3 regions of the Marinobacter sp. VGCF2001 genome follow, and region 2 is predicted to be linked to each of the others. Evidence: predicted binding sites of a transcription regulator. Region 2 holds the regulator's gene; each other region holds the start of a gene.
What was found. The regulator LexA, encoded in region 2, represses DNA repair genes until DNA is damaged. The targets are predictions, from matches to a motif close to CTGTNTNNNNANACAG.

Region 1 (4,329 bases), on a different contig from region 2:
ATGGGTTGAAGGCGAAAGAGCAGGTCATCACGCTGGCCAGTGGTAAGCGGCTGACCTACGATTTTCTATCGATTGATGTCGGCTCTGCCAGTAACAGTGTGCCCGGGTGCCCAGGGGCGGAAGCAGCGATGGTGGGCGTTAAACCCATCGAGCGTTTTGCCGAAACCTGGCAACAAGCCAGCTCATCACTCGACACTCGCCAAGGCCCTTGCGTTGCCGTGCTCGGAGGCGGAGCGGGCGGAGCCGAGCTGGCCATGGCCATCGCCCGGTGGCTGGAGGGGCAGGGCGGAGCTTACGTTGTGCTGGTGGCTGGCGGCAAGGGTGCGGTTCCGGATTTTCGGCCTCGTTTTCGCCGGCTCGCGCATCGGGCGCTGGTCCGAAGCGGGGTGGAGGTTATTGAAGACTATGGCGAGCCGCTGGCAAACGGGGTTCATCTCGGCCGGGGTGGTGACATTCGTGCCGATGTCGTATTGGTGTCTACGGGGGCGAAGGCGTTGCCATTTCTCGCTAACAGTGACCTGGCCACGGATGAGGCCGGATTTGTCAGCGTGGATGCCTGTCATCGCAGTACCTCACACCCGAACGTGTTTGCCGCAGGCGATGCCTGTGCGAGGGTAGACCGGCGCCTGGACCGGTCTGGGGTTCATGCCGTTCGGGCGGGGCCGATATTGGCCCGTAACCTCGCCGCCGCGGTATGTGACGAGCCGCTGAAACGCTTTTATCCGCGCCGCTTTTCGTTGTATTTGCTAGCGTCGGGCGATCAGACGGCGATCGGAAGTTATGGCCCTCTGACTTTTTCTGGGGCCTGGGTGTGGCGCTGGAAAGACCGCATCGACCGGGGATTTGTTGACAGTTTTCCGGAGGTTGAACAGGTCGCCGGCGGTGGTCATTAACAGGAGAATACGATGAAGGTGACAGACAGGCAGTTGGCAGATGCTGGTGATGCGCTGGGGCAGGTACTTGAGCGTAAGGGGCTGACCATTGCCACAGCAGAAAGCTGCACCGGAGGCTGGGTGGCCAAGGTGCTGACCGACAGGGCCGGATCGTCCGGATACCTGATGGCAGGCCTGGTGACCTACAGTAATGATGCCAAACAGGGAATTCTGGGGGTAAAGGAAACAACGCTGGAGCAGTACGGCGCGGTAAGCGAGCCCGTGGTACGACAGATGGTGCAGGGCGCGGTGGATGCCGTGGGCGTTGATGTTGCCGTGGCCGTCAGCGGCGTTGCCGGGCCAGGAGGCGGAAGTGCCGATAAACCCGTTGGGACTGTCTGGTTTGCCTGGGGCGGGGCAGACCGGGTTGAAGCCCGTGTGATGTATTTTGAGGGCGACAGAGATGAGGTGCGCAGGCAATCGGTTTTGTATGCTTTACAGGAAGTTGCCAGTTTCGTTGAAACACTGTGACGAATTTCCCCTTGCCAGGGGTTGGTCTCGTTCTGGCCATGTGTTTTAATACTGTTCAAATATACAGGAAAATACTGGATGACTATTCAGGTTTTCTCCGGATTCGCCGCATTGACCGAGAGGGTGGAGCGGCTCAGGTAACGAGGGTTTGCAAGAATGGAAGATAACCGCAAGAAGGCGCTAGGCGCAGCATTGAGCCAGATTGAACGCCAATTCGGCAAAGGTGCCGTGATGAAAATGGGCGATCAGCCCCGTGAAGCGATTCCTGCTGTATCCACTGGCTCTCTCGGTTTGGATGTCGCCCTGGGTATTGGTGGTTTGCCGTATGGCCGGATTGTGGAAATCTACGGGCCTGAGAGTTCCGGTAAAACCACGCTGACCCTGCAAGTAATTGCCGAAGCGCAGAAGCAAGGCAAAACCTGTGCGTTCGTGGATGCCGAGCACGCCCTGGACCCGGTCTACGCGGAAAAGCTGGGCGTTAACGTCGATGAACTGCTGGTTTCCCAGCCAGATACCGGCGAGCAGGCGTTGGAAATTGCCGATATGCTGGTACGTTCCAATGCGGTTGATGTCATCATTGTTGACTCGGTGGCGGCCCTGACCCCGAAGGCGGAAATCGAAGGTGAAATGGGCGACAGCCACGTGGGCCTGCAGGCCCGTTTGATGTCCCAGGCCCTGCGGAAGCTGACCGGTAACGTGAAGCACGCCAACTGCCTGATGGTGTTTATCAACCAGATCCGAATGAAAATCGGCGTGATGTTCGGCTCGCCGGAAACCACCACAGGCGGTAATGCTCTGAAATTCTACTCGTCCGTGCGGCTGGATATCCGTCGTATTGGCGCGGTGAAAGACGGTGACGAAGTGGTGGGTAACGAAACCCGCGTGAAAGTCGTCAAAAACAAGGTGTCACCACCGTTCAGGCAGGCCGAGTTCCAGATTATGTACGGCAAGGGCATTTACCACATGGCCGAAGTGCTGGACATGGGCGTTAAAGAGGGCTTTGTGGACAAGTCCGGCGCCTGGTACGCGTACAACGGAGACAAGATCGGCCAGGGTAAGGCGAATGCCTGCAAGTTCCTGGAAGAGAATCTGGACATGGCCCATGAGATTGAAGCCAAAGTGCGCGACAAGCTGATGCCGAAGCCGGACAAGAAAGAGGCGGCCGAGGCCCCCGCCGAAGCGAACGGCGAGCTGCTCTGATCCGAAGGGGTGGAGGCAAATGATGAAGCGATTGCTGATTGTTGCCCATGCTCCATCCCCGAATACCGTCCGGTTGCGGGACGCCGTTGCAGGCGGCGCCCGCCATCCGGATATTGAAGATATTGACGTTGTCGTCAAGGCTCCTCTGGACACCGGGCCGGAAGACATTCTCACCTGTGATGCCATCATCCTCGGCACCACTGAAAACCTCGGCTATATGGCCGGTTTGATCAAAGACGTTTTTGATCGCTGCTATTATCCCTGCCTGGAGAAGACCCAGGGGCTGCCTTTTAGCTTTTACATTCGTGCCGGCCATGATGGCACGGGCACACGCCGAGCCATCGAAAGTATTACCACAGGACTGCGCTGGAAGCTGGCTCAGGAGCCTCTGATCTGCCGGGGTGAATATCGGGAAGATTTTGAAGCTCAGTGCTCTGAGCTCGGGATGTACGTGGCGGCTAGCCTGGAAGCGGGCATTATCTGAGATAACTCTGTTAACGACGACCGCTTTTGCCCGCTGAAGGAAACTGCCTGTGAACGCCGAGATTATTTTCGTCCTCACGCTGCTTGCGGCCACTGTCGGTCTTTTTCTGATCGACAGAATCCGTATGGATATGGTCGCGCTACTGGTGGTCGCTGTGCTTGCCCTGTCCGGCTTGATCTCTCCCGGCGAGGCGGTCTCCGGCTTCGGAAACCCGCTGGTGGTGATGATCGCTGCCCTGTTTGTGGTGGGCGAAGGGCTTTTCCGGACCGGTGTTGCTGCAGCTGCAGGGCAGTGGCTGCTGCGGGTAGGTGGATCTGACGAGACCCGCCTGCTGGCTGTACTCATTCCCCTCACTGCGCTGCTCTCAGCCTTCATGAGCTCAACCGGCGCCGTAGCGCTATTGCTCCCTGTAGTACTGAGCATGGCTCGACGTTCAGGAATGAACCCGGCCCGCCTGCTGATTCCGCTGGCCTATGCTTCCCTGGTAGGAGGTATGCTGACGCTCATCGGAACGCCGCCCAATCTGGTGGTCGCCAGCCAGATGAGCGAATCCGGCATGACCCCTTTCGGATTTTTTGACTTCACGCCCATTGGCCTTGTGGTGCTTCTGGTGGCCGGGCTCTACCTGATTTTCGTTGCCCGTCACCTGCTGCCCACCCGCATAGTAGAGAAACGCGGTGCAGCCCACCCTCCCCTGGCAGAATTTGCCCAACGGTACGACATTGCCGATCAGCTGCACCTGCTTGCGGTGCCTGCAGGCTCGGGGCTGGCCGGCAAAACCGCGGCCGAGGCCGCCCTGCGTACACGCTACGAAGTCACGCTTTTTGGCATCCGACGGGCGGGGCGATTACTTTCCACTCTGGTGCCGGTTCTGGCGGAATCCCGCATAGAGGCCGGCGACCGGCTGCTGGTGTATGGTTCACCCGAAGCTGTTGAACAATTGTGTTTGACACAGCGCCTGTCGTCTCTGGGATTTCCTGAGGCTGAAATGGAGCGGGCCAGGAAGGAGTTCGGGGTGGCAGAGGTGGCACTGAGACGCAGATCTTCACTGATCGGGAAGACCCTCAAGGAGGGGCGCTTCCGTGAACGGTTCCAGCTCAGTGTTATTGGTGTCCGGCGGACGGGACAGCCTTTAGCCACTCAGTTTGGTGCTACCTGCCTGGAAGAAAACGACACCCTATTGCTGGCAGGTGGCTGGAACCGGCTACGTGAATTGCAGCAGGAGCGTGACTTTGTCCTGCT
Region 2 (4,329 bases):
GGCACGTTCCGCCCCTACCGGGGTGAGATCGTTATTCAGACGTGCGGCTTCAGCCTGGGTTACCTTCGCGTGCAGCGGAGTGGAAGCTCCCATAACAGCAACTGCGATGGCAGCAATTAATCGGTTTCGCATCCTTTACCTCCAGCGTGAGTCTTTTGAGTGGTTATTACTCACCCAATCTGCCGACCTTTTTGCCAGTTTCAAACGATCGTTTCAAGTGGTTGTTTGTAGTTTCTTGTGAAAGCGTTTTTACCGAGGCTTCCAGGGCGGGAAATAATCCGCTGGAAATGGTACACTGGCCGGCTTTACTCAACCGCTCGTAGACAGTGATCTGACCACAGGTTTTCCAATGGCCTCTCAATGGCACTCTCTCGTTTGTCAAAAGCTGTTTCTTGCCAAGACCTTGGTGGCCAGAACGGAACACGCAGAGGAACTCCCGGCAGCCGACCGTGAGGCGCTGATCCAGGGCGCGGTGGAACTTATGCTGAGGGCTCGCCAGCTATTGCTGACGATGATTGCCCGATGTCATCAGAACAAAGCGGCAACGCCAACGACGGTAGACGAGCTTGAGACCCTGTTCAGCTACCCGATTGCAGAAATCGGAACACTGCGGGAGTTGATTGATACAACAGGGAGTTGGTGGCAACACCTGGACCAGTTGGAGAGGGCGCTCTCAGAGCCGCCGAAACCGCGAAAAACTGTTACCGACGAAAACATCATCGCGATTTCCGCAGAGCAGGGCCCCGATCGGTCTGCCGAAGCCTTGAAAAGCACACTGGCTGCAATCAGCGCCACAGCCAGAGCCATCGACGATCAGCACAGCGAGTGGTAACTCGCTACCCGACTTACACCATTAACGCATACAGACAGCAAATAAAGGTTGAATGAATGTCACCTTCGTTTTTTGAAATCGTACAACTTGCCGATGGCGACTATGCGCTTCGCCGTATCGATGACGACGCTGCGCCTCTGGTGCGAATTTCGTTCTCTGAAGAAGCCCGCGAAATGCTTGAAGACCGCGACATGAGCGTTGCCAAAGCCATGATCGCAGCAGGCATAGAGGCTGCAGGCAATATCAGCCATGACATTGACTGGGAAGACGACGAGAGTGACTTCGTAGACAGTCAGCCCCGCTACACCCTGCACTGATCGCTCTTTATCGCTGGCGCAGCACCACACCATGGCTGTTACCCCGGGCTGAAGCCGTCTGCAAGGTCTCCAGCGCTGCGCGCCCCAACTTCTGAGTCCAGAGTACCACTGCGTGGCAGGTTCCTGCCCCCAGAGCACGCTCCGCCAGATCCTGAGCCGGAAACTCGGTTGTCGACCGCAGCACCAGGATTTCGCCAGCAACAATGCCGTGCATCTTTTGCCATTTGGCAACCAGCGACTGGGGAGGATCTATCCAGGCCAGCCAGCGCTTTTCCTGGTTCAGCTGAGTCAGCATTGGCAGCAGCAACTGGAAGTTCTCCACCTGTTCTTCAGGCAGAATAATTTCGGTCACATTACCGCCAAAGCCCGTCGACGCATGACGCCCCGACACTACGCCGACGGTCGATACCTTCGTTCCTGCTGAAACCGCAGTTGCCGAAGCAACAGCCGACGGCTGAAACGCCATGTTCTGGGAGAAGCTCAACTGTTCCATTACTCACCTACCTGCGCTGCGCGCCTGTGAACACTGTTCTCAATGAAGATCTGACCGGCGGATAACCCCCACCCCAAGCCCTTCAATAAACAATTCCTGCTCCGTGAGATCGACTTCTATCGGAGCGAACTCTTCATTTTCTGCAATCAACCAGACCTTGCTGCCTTCCTTTCGGAACCGTTTTACGGTGACTTCCTCACCAACACGGGCGACGACAATCTGGCCGTTGTGAACGTCCTGGGTGCTGTGGACGGCCAGCAAGTCTCCGTCCAGAATCCCGACATCCTTCATGCTCATACCCCGAACCCGCAACAGATAATCTGCCGAGGGCGAGAAAAAACCGGGCTGCAGGGTACAGTGATCTTCAATATGCTCCTGCGCCAGTATCGGGCTGCCCGCCGCAACCTGCCCGATGACAGGCAACCCCGGATCTTCCTCAGCTTCCGGCAGCCGAATGCCCCGGCTTGCCCCAGGAACCATTTCGATGGCCCCTTTGCGGGCCAGGGCCCGCAGGTGTTCTTCTGCGGCATTGGCAGAACGGAACCCAAGCTCTGCCGCGATCTCTGCCCGCGTAGGCGGATAGCCAGTCTCATCCACATAACGGCGGATAATATCCAGTACCTGTGATTGTCTTGCGGTTAACTTCATTGGTCGGGCTCCGGGATTTCGATCCTGTTTTTTTATACAGTGAACTGACTATATACAGTGTTTTATCCAGTGTAAAGCCCCCGGCGTTTTCGTGTCTGTGCTGTAACGGGAGAGCGACAACCTGTATATGTTAAGGTGACTTAGTCCAGACACAGGGAAGCCGAGAATGACATGACTGCACACAATCGCTGTAATATGCCGGAACAGCAGACTACTCAGGCCGGGCCGGAAAGAAAGGTCGGTGTTGAAATTGAGCTGTCGGGACTGGCCTACGAGTCCCTGGTGGCCCATGTAGCCCGCTTGCTGGATGGTGAGCCCAGACTCACATCCCGATACGTCACCCGGGTGGATACGGAAGCCGGCGCGTTTACCATCGAGCTCGACTCGGACCCGATCAAAGACCTGGATCTTGCCGACCAGAGGCTCCCGGAGTCCCTCAGAGAGCTTGGCACCCATGCCATGGATGTGATCGACTTTGCCGCAGAGAAGATTGTTCCCCTGGAAATTGTGGCACCGCCGCTGGCAATGTCAGCACTTGGAATGATCGAAGATCTGGTCGACGAGCTTCACAGGCTTGGAGCAGAGGGAAGCCGGGAAGCCATTTATTTCGCTTTCGGGCTTCAACTGAACCCCGAGTTACCCGACCTGGAGCCGGAGACGCTGGTGCGCTACCTGCAAGCGTTTGCCCTGCTGTATGACTGGCTTAAATCCCGGCATCAGCTGGACATCAGCAGGAAATTCACCACCTACATTGAACCCTGGAGCAGTCGGTATACCGATCGGCTCCTGGCAGCCGACTACTCACCGGACATTGAAACCCTGATGCGGGATTACCTGCGCTACAACCCTACCCGCAACAAAGCGCTGGACCTTCTGCCGCTGTTTGCGCATTTGAATAAACCGCTGCTGGAGGAGTATGTCCGGGACCCCAGAATTAAAAGCCGTCCCACGCTGCACTATCGCTTACCCGACTGCGACATAGACAACCCGGCATGGCATTTCTCCACCGTCTGGAACGACTGGGTAGTGCTTGAGCAGCTGGCGAACACCCCCCGGGACCTTGCAGATCTGCGCCAGGAGTTTCACAAGGCTCGGGAATTCAACTTCCACAATCTCACCCACTCCTGGCGCGAGACAACCGATAACTGGTTGCGCCTGCACGGTTATGTCTGAACAAACCGAAGCACCGGAAATTCCGGGCCTGACCATCGGCATCAGTGGTCCGGCGCGGCGCTCCATGGCTCACCGCCTGATTAGCCTGGGGCTGCGTTTGCACGGCGCAAGAACCCACTACATCAGGCCCGGTGACCGGACCAACGTCGCATTACTGGACGGACTGGTACTTTCCGGCGGCACCCATGTTCATCCACAGCGCTACCAGCAACAATCTCAGGTAACCGCACGGTACGACCTGAAGCGCGATGCAACCGACACCCATCTGCTGGAGCAGGCCGAAGCCATCAATATCCCGGTGCTCGGTATCTGCCGGGGCGCGCAGTTCATCAATGTCTTTCATGGCGGTTCCCTGTGCCAGAACGTTACCCCTTTGCGGGTCAATACGCGGCACCGGCCCTTACTCCTGCCCCTGCAAACCGTTCGCCTGGTGCAAGACAGCCGGCTCGGCCAGCTTATGTACAGTCATGTCATCGGCGCCAACCGGATCCACAGCCAGGCGATCAAACGCCTGGGCCGCAATCTGCGAGTTACCGCCGTAGATAATGATCTTTTTGTTCAGGCCATTGAGAACACTGGCCAGCAATGGCTGATGGGCGTGCAATGGCATCCGGAATACCTTCTGTACCACACCGGGCACCGCCGTATTTTTGGTCACTTTGTTCAGGCTGCACGAGCCCGGAAACTGGAACGGCTGGACAACCTCGAATCCCCTGACGCTCGCTTACAAGGAGAATAACCATGGTCAAATTCCGCTCCGTTATGGCGCTGACCGCTGCTCTTTCCGTGCTGCCGCTCACCGTCAACGCCGGCGAACTGAGCCTGAACGGCCAGGGCATTGTGCGTTATGAGCCTGACAGTGCCAG
Region 3 (4,329 bases), on a different contig from region 2:
ACCGACAAGTAATAAAAAAGGGCCAGCGAAACGCTGGCCCAATAGCTCTCCGAAGGCAGAGAGGGGTTAGTGATGTGTTGCCTGGCCCTTCACGAACATCTCACGGGCGTGGGCGATGGTCTGCTCGGTCATGTCCACACCTCCCAGCATTCTGGCCACCTCGCCAATCCGGCCCTGATCGTCCAGCGGTTCAATGCGTGAGTAGGTTGCATCCTTTTCAATGGATTTACTGACAAAAAGATGTTGATGACATTGGGCGGCCACCTGTGGCAGATGCGTTACACACAGAACCTGGCCGTTGTCGCCCAGAGACCGCAGCAGGCGGCCGACCACCTCGGCCGTGCCCCCGCCGATACCGACATCCACTTCGTCAAAGACCAGGGTTGGCGTGGTTGAGGTTTGTGCGACAACCACCTGAATTGCAAGGCTGATGCGAGACAGTTCACCGCCGGACGCAACCCGGGCCAGGGATCTGGCCGGTTGGCCGGGGTTGGCACTGACCAGAAACTCGATTTCTTCCATGCCGTGGGGCGCTGGCGTGCTGTCACGGTTTTTGCTCAGGTGGCTGACAAACTGTACCGACGGCATGCTCAGTTGTGCCAGTTCCCCGGCAATGCGTTGATCCAGTTCGGCTGCGGCATTCTGCCGCTTTTCGGTCAGTTCGCTGGCCAGGCGGTCAAAGTGTACCCGCTGCTCCTCCAGCTCTGCTTCCAATTGTTCCAGGCTGCCTTCTCCGCCGTCCAGCTCGGCCAGTTCCTGGCCCAGGCGCCGGTGCAGTTCCGGCAGCTCCTCCGGTGTTATCCGGTGTTTTCGGGCCATCTGATAAATCGCGCTGAGGCGATCTTCGACTTCGGCCAGCCGGGCAGGGTCGGCTTCGTAATCATCCACAAACCGGCGAAGATTGTCGCCGGCCTCTGAAATCTGAATCTGGGCTTCGTTCAGCATCTGGATGGTGTCGGCCAGCGCCGGAATGTCCACCGGAAGTTGTTCAAGCTGCTGAAGCGCCTGGCGCACAAGATCGGATGCCGAGGTTTCGTCTTCCGTGCACAGAAGGGCGGCCTGGTGGCTGCTGTGCCGTATTGAGTCGGCCTGGCTAAGGCTGGCTTGCTCGGCTTCCAGGCTGGTTTGTTCATCTTCGTTCAGTGCCAGTCTGTCCAGTTCTTCAACCTGATACCGAAGCAGTTGCAGTCTGGCCTCGGCTTCGTCGGCGTTATGCTGGCGCTGCTGCAATTTCTGGCTGGTCTGATGCCAGGATTTCCAGGCGGCCTGGGTTTGTTCGGCAAGTGTCCCGGCGCCGGCAAACTCGTCCAGCAGTTTCCGGTGGGTTTCTTTGCGTAGCAGTGATTGATGCTGGTGCTGGCTGTGGATGTCCATCAGTAGCCCGCCCAGCTCTTTCAGTTGTGACAGTGGCCCCGGCTGGCCATTAATAAACGCTTTTGAACGGCCGTCCTTGCTGATGGTTCTGCGCAGTATGCAGTCATCTTTATCGTCAAGGTCATGATCCTCCAGCCAGGACCGGGCTTCAGGGATGCGGGAAATATCAAAGCTGGCGGTGATGTCTGCACGTTTGGCGCCGTGGCGAACCGCCCCGGCATCGGCGCGGCCACCCATGGCCAGCGCCAGAGCGTCAAGCACAATCGACTTGCCGGCCCCGGTTTCGCCGGTCAGGGCTGTCATGCCGCGGCTGAACTGAAGCTCAACACGCTCCGCAATGGCGTAGTTGGATACCGTAAGTTGTGTAAGCATACCGACACCTCCGCTCGTACTTGAGCCCGTTGCAATCCGAATACTGGTAATTCATACAGTGGCTGTGAATATATACAGCCTTTTTTGGGTTTGCAAATCGCGGGTGATGAAAAGATCAAAGAATGCGGGCGCCAAGGTTGAAACACGGAAACCGGGCCCCATATCCGTTCGCAAAGCAATTCTTTCCTGCTTTTCGCGTAAGCAGGGGTGGTTATTTCTGCCGGCCTCCGGGGCCGTGAAAACGTTATCAGGAGTTGTCATGAGTGCTGACGATAAGCGCAACGAACAGGTAGAGGAACATAACGAAGCCGCTGAAGCCGAAACGGAACAGCAGGCCGCAGGCGACCAGAACGCTGACCCGGCGCCGGAAGGTGGCTCGGAACTGGAGGCTTTGCAGCAGAAGCTTCAGGAGCACCAGGAACAGGCTCTGCGCGCACAGGCGGAAATGCAGAATGTGCGCCGTCGGGCCGAGATTGATGTCGAGAAAGCCCATAAGTTCGCACTCGAAAAATTTGTAAAGGAACTGTTGCCGGTGGCCGACAGCCTCGAAAAGGCTGTTGAAAGTACTGAGGGCCACGAGAATGCGGGTGAATTGGTTGGCTCCATCCGCGAGGGTGTGGAAATGACCCTGAACCTGTTCATGAACAGCCTGAAAAAGTTCAACGTCGAGCAGCTGAACCCGGTGGGCGAGCCGTTTGATCCCCAGCACCACGAGGCCATGTCTATGGTGCCGGCGCCGGATGCCGAGCCCAACAGTGTGGTGGCGGTTGTGCAAAAAGGGTATCAGCTCAATGGCCGGGTAGTCCGTCCCGCCATGGTGGTGGTGGCCAAGGCCGATGAGGCGCCAAAAATCGACGAGCAGGCTTGAAAAGTCGAATAGAGCGCCAATATAGCGATTAAACAGCAAATGCCGGGGCAGATATTCTCCGGGACAGCATTCAGAAGAATTGGAGTGATTCAATGAGCAAGATTATCGGTATCGACCTGGGAACAACCAACTCCTGTGTGGCCATCATGGATGGCGACAAGGTCAAGGTCATTGAAAACGCAGAGGGTGATCGCACTACGCCTTCCATCATCGCTTATACAGATGACGGCGAGACTCTGGTGGGCCAGTCAGCCAAGCGTCAGGCGGTCACCAACCCGAACAACACCCTGTACGCCATCAAGCGTCTGATCGGTCGCCGTTTTGAAGACGATGTGGTTCAGAAAGACATCAAGATGGTGCCCTACAAGATTGCCAAGGCCGACAACGGTGATGCCTGGGTTGAAGTGAAGGGCGAAAAGATGGCGCCCCCGCAGGTGTCTGCAGAAATCATCAAGAAGATGAAAAAGACCGCCGAAGATTATCTTGGCGAGAAAGTGACCGAAGCCGTCATCACTGTTCCGGCTTACTTCAACGACAGCCAGCGTCAGGCCACCAAGGACGCAGGCAAGATTGCCGGTCTGGAAGTGAAGCGGATCATCAACGAGCCGACCGCAGCTGCCCTGGCTTACGGCCTGGACAAGAAGAGTGGCGACCGTACCGTGGCGGTATACGACCTGGGCGGTGGTACCTTTGACCTGTCCATCATCGAAATTGCCGATGTAGATGGTGAGCACCAGTTCGAGGTTCTGGCCACCAACGGTGACACCTTCCTGGGTGGTGAAGACTTCGACCTCAAAATCATTGAGTTCCTGGCTGACCAGTTCAAAAAGGACAGCGGCATCGACCTGCGTGGCGACTCCCTGGCGATGCAGCGTCTTAAGGAAGCCGGTGAGAAAGCGAAGATTGAGCTTTCCAGCAGCCAGCAGACTGACGTTAACCTGCCGTACATCACTGCAGACGCGTCTGGTCCCAAGCACATGAACGTGAAGCTGACCCGCGCCAAGCTGGAGTCTCTGGTGGAAGGGCTGGTTCAGCGCAGCCTCGAGCCATGTAAAGTTGCCCTGCAAGACGCCGGCATGAAAGCAGGCGAGATCGATGAGGTTATTCTGGTCGGTGGCCAGACTCGTATGCCGCTGGTGCAGGAAAAAGTGAAAGAGTTCTTCGGCAAAGAAGCCCGCAAGGACGTTAACCCGGACGAAGCTGTGGCGATGGGTGCTGCAATCCAGGCGGCTGTTCTGTCTGGTGACGTGAAAGACGTACTGCTGCTGGACGTAACCCCGCTGACCCTGGGCATTGAAACCATGGGTGGTGTTGCGACTCCGCTGATCGACAAGAACACGACGATCCCGACCAAGAAGTCGCAGACGTTCTCCACCGCCGATGATAATCAGACGGCTGTGACCATCCACGTGGTTCAGGGTGAGCGTAAGCAGGCTGCTCAGAACAAATCTTTGGGCCGTTTTGATCTCGCCGACATTCCGCCGGCAGCACGCGGTGTGCCTCAGATTGAAGTGACCTTCGACATTGACGCCAACGGTATCCTGAACGTTTCTGCGAAGGACAAGGCGACCGGCAAAGAGCAGTCCATCGTAATCAAGGCCTCTTCTGGCCTGAACGATGACGAAATCGAGAAGATGGTCCAGGACGCCGAAGCCAACGCCGAGGAAGATCGCAAGTTCGAAGAGCTTGTCCAGGTTCGCAACCAGGGTGACGCC

Region 1: the regulator LexA is predicted to act here: its motif matches at 1,455-1,470, upstream of recA (recombinase RecA).
Region 3: the regulator LexA is predicted to act here: its motif matches at 1,809-1,824, upstream of recN (DNA repair protein RecN).

What each region holds. Positions count from the first base shown of each region.
Region 1 is NZ_JBNFVX010000010.1:69,191-73,519, reverse strand. It holds gene ACP2AU_RS11170 (FAD-dependent oxidoreductase) at 1-893, shown strand, start outside; gene ACP2AU_RS11165 (nicotinamide-nucleotide amidohydrolase family protein) at 906-1,403, shown strand; gene recA (recombinase RecA) at 1,560-2,603, shown strand; gene ACP2AU_RS11155 (flavodoxin family protein) at 2,626-3,087, shown strand; gene ACP2AU_RS11150 (SLC13 family permease) at 3,137-4,329, shown strand, end outside.
Region 2 is NZ_JBNFVX010000001.1:633,408-637,736, forward strand. It holds gene ACP2AU_RS02955 (DUF1329 domain-containing protein) at 1-132, opposite strand, end outside; gene ACP2AU_RS02960 (DUF6586 family protein) at 350-832, shown strand; gene ACP2AU_RS02965 (hypothetical protein) at 889-1,149, shown strand; gene ACP2AU_RS02970 (cell division inhibitor SulA) at 1,157-1,642, opposite strand; gene lexA (transcriptional repressor LexA) at 1,682-2,290, opposite strand; gene ACP2AU_RS02980 (amidoligase family protein) at 2,462-3,463, shown strand; gene ACP2AU_RS02985 (gamma-glutamyl-gamma-aminobutyrate hydrolase family protein) at 3,456-4,202, shown strand; gene ACP2AU_RS02990 (SIMPL domain-containing protein) at 4,205-4,329, shown strand, end outside.
Region 3 is NZ_JBNFVX010000019.1:2,396-6,724, reverse strand. It holds gene fur (ferric iron uptake transcriptional regulator) at 1-12, shown strand, start outside; gene recN (DNA repair protein RecN) at 67-1,746, opposite strand; gene grpE (nucleotide exchange factor GrpE) at 2,006-2,614, shown strand; gene dnaK (molecular chaperone DnaK) at 2,707-4,329, shown strand, end outside.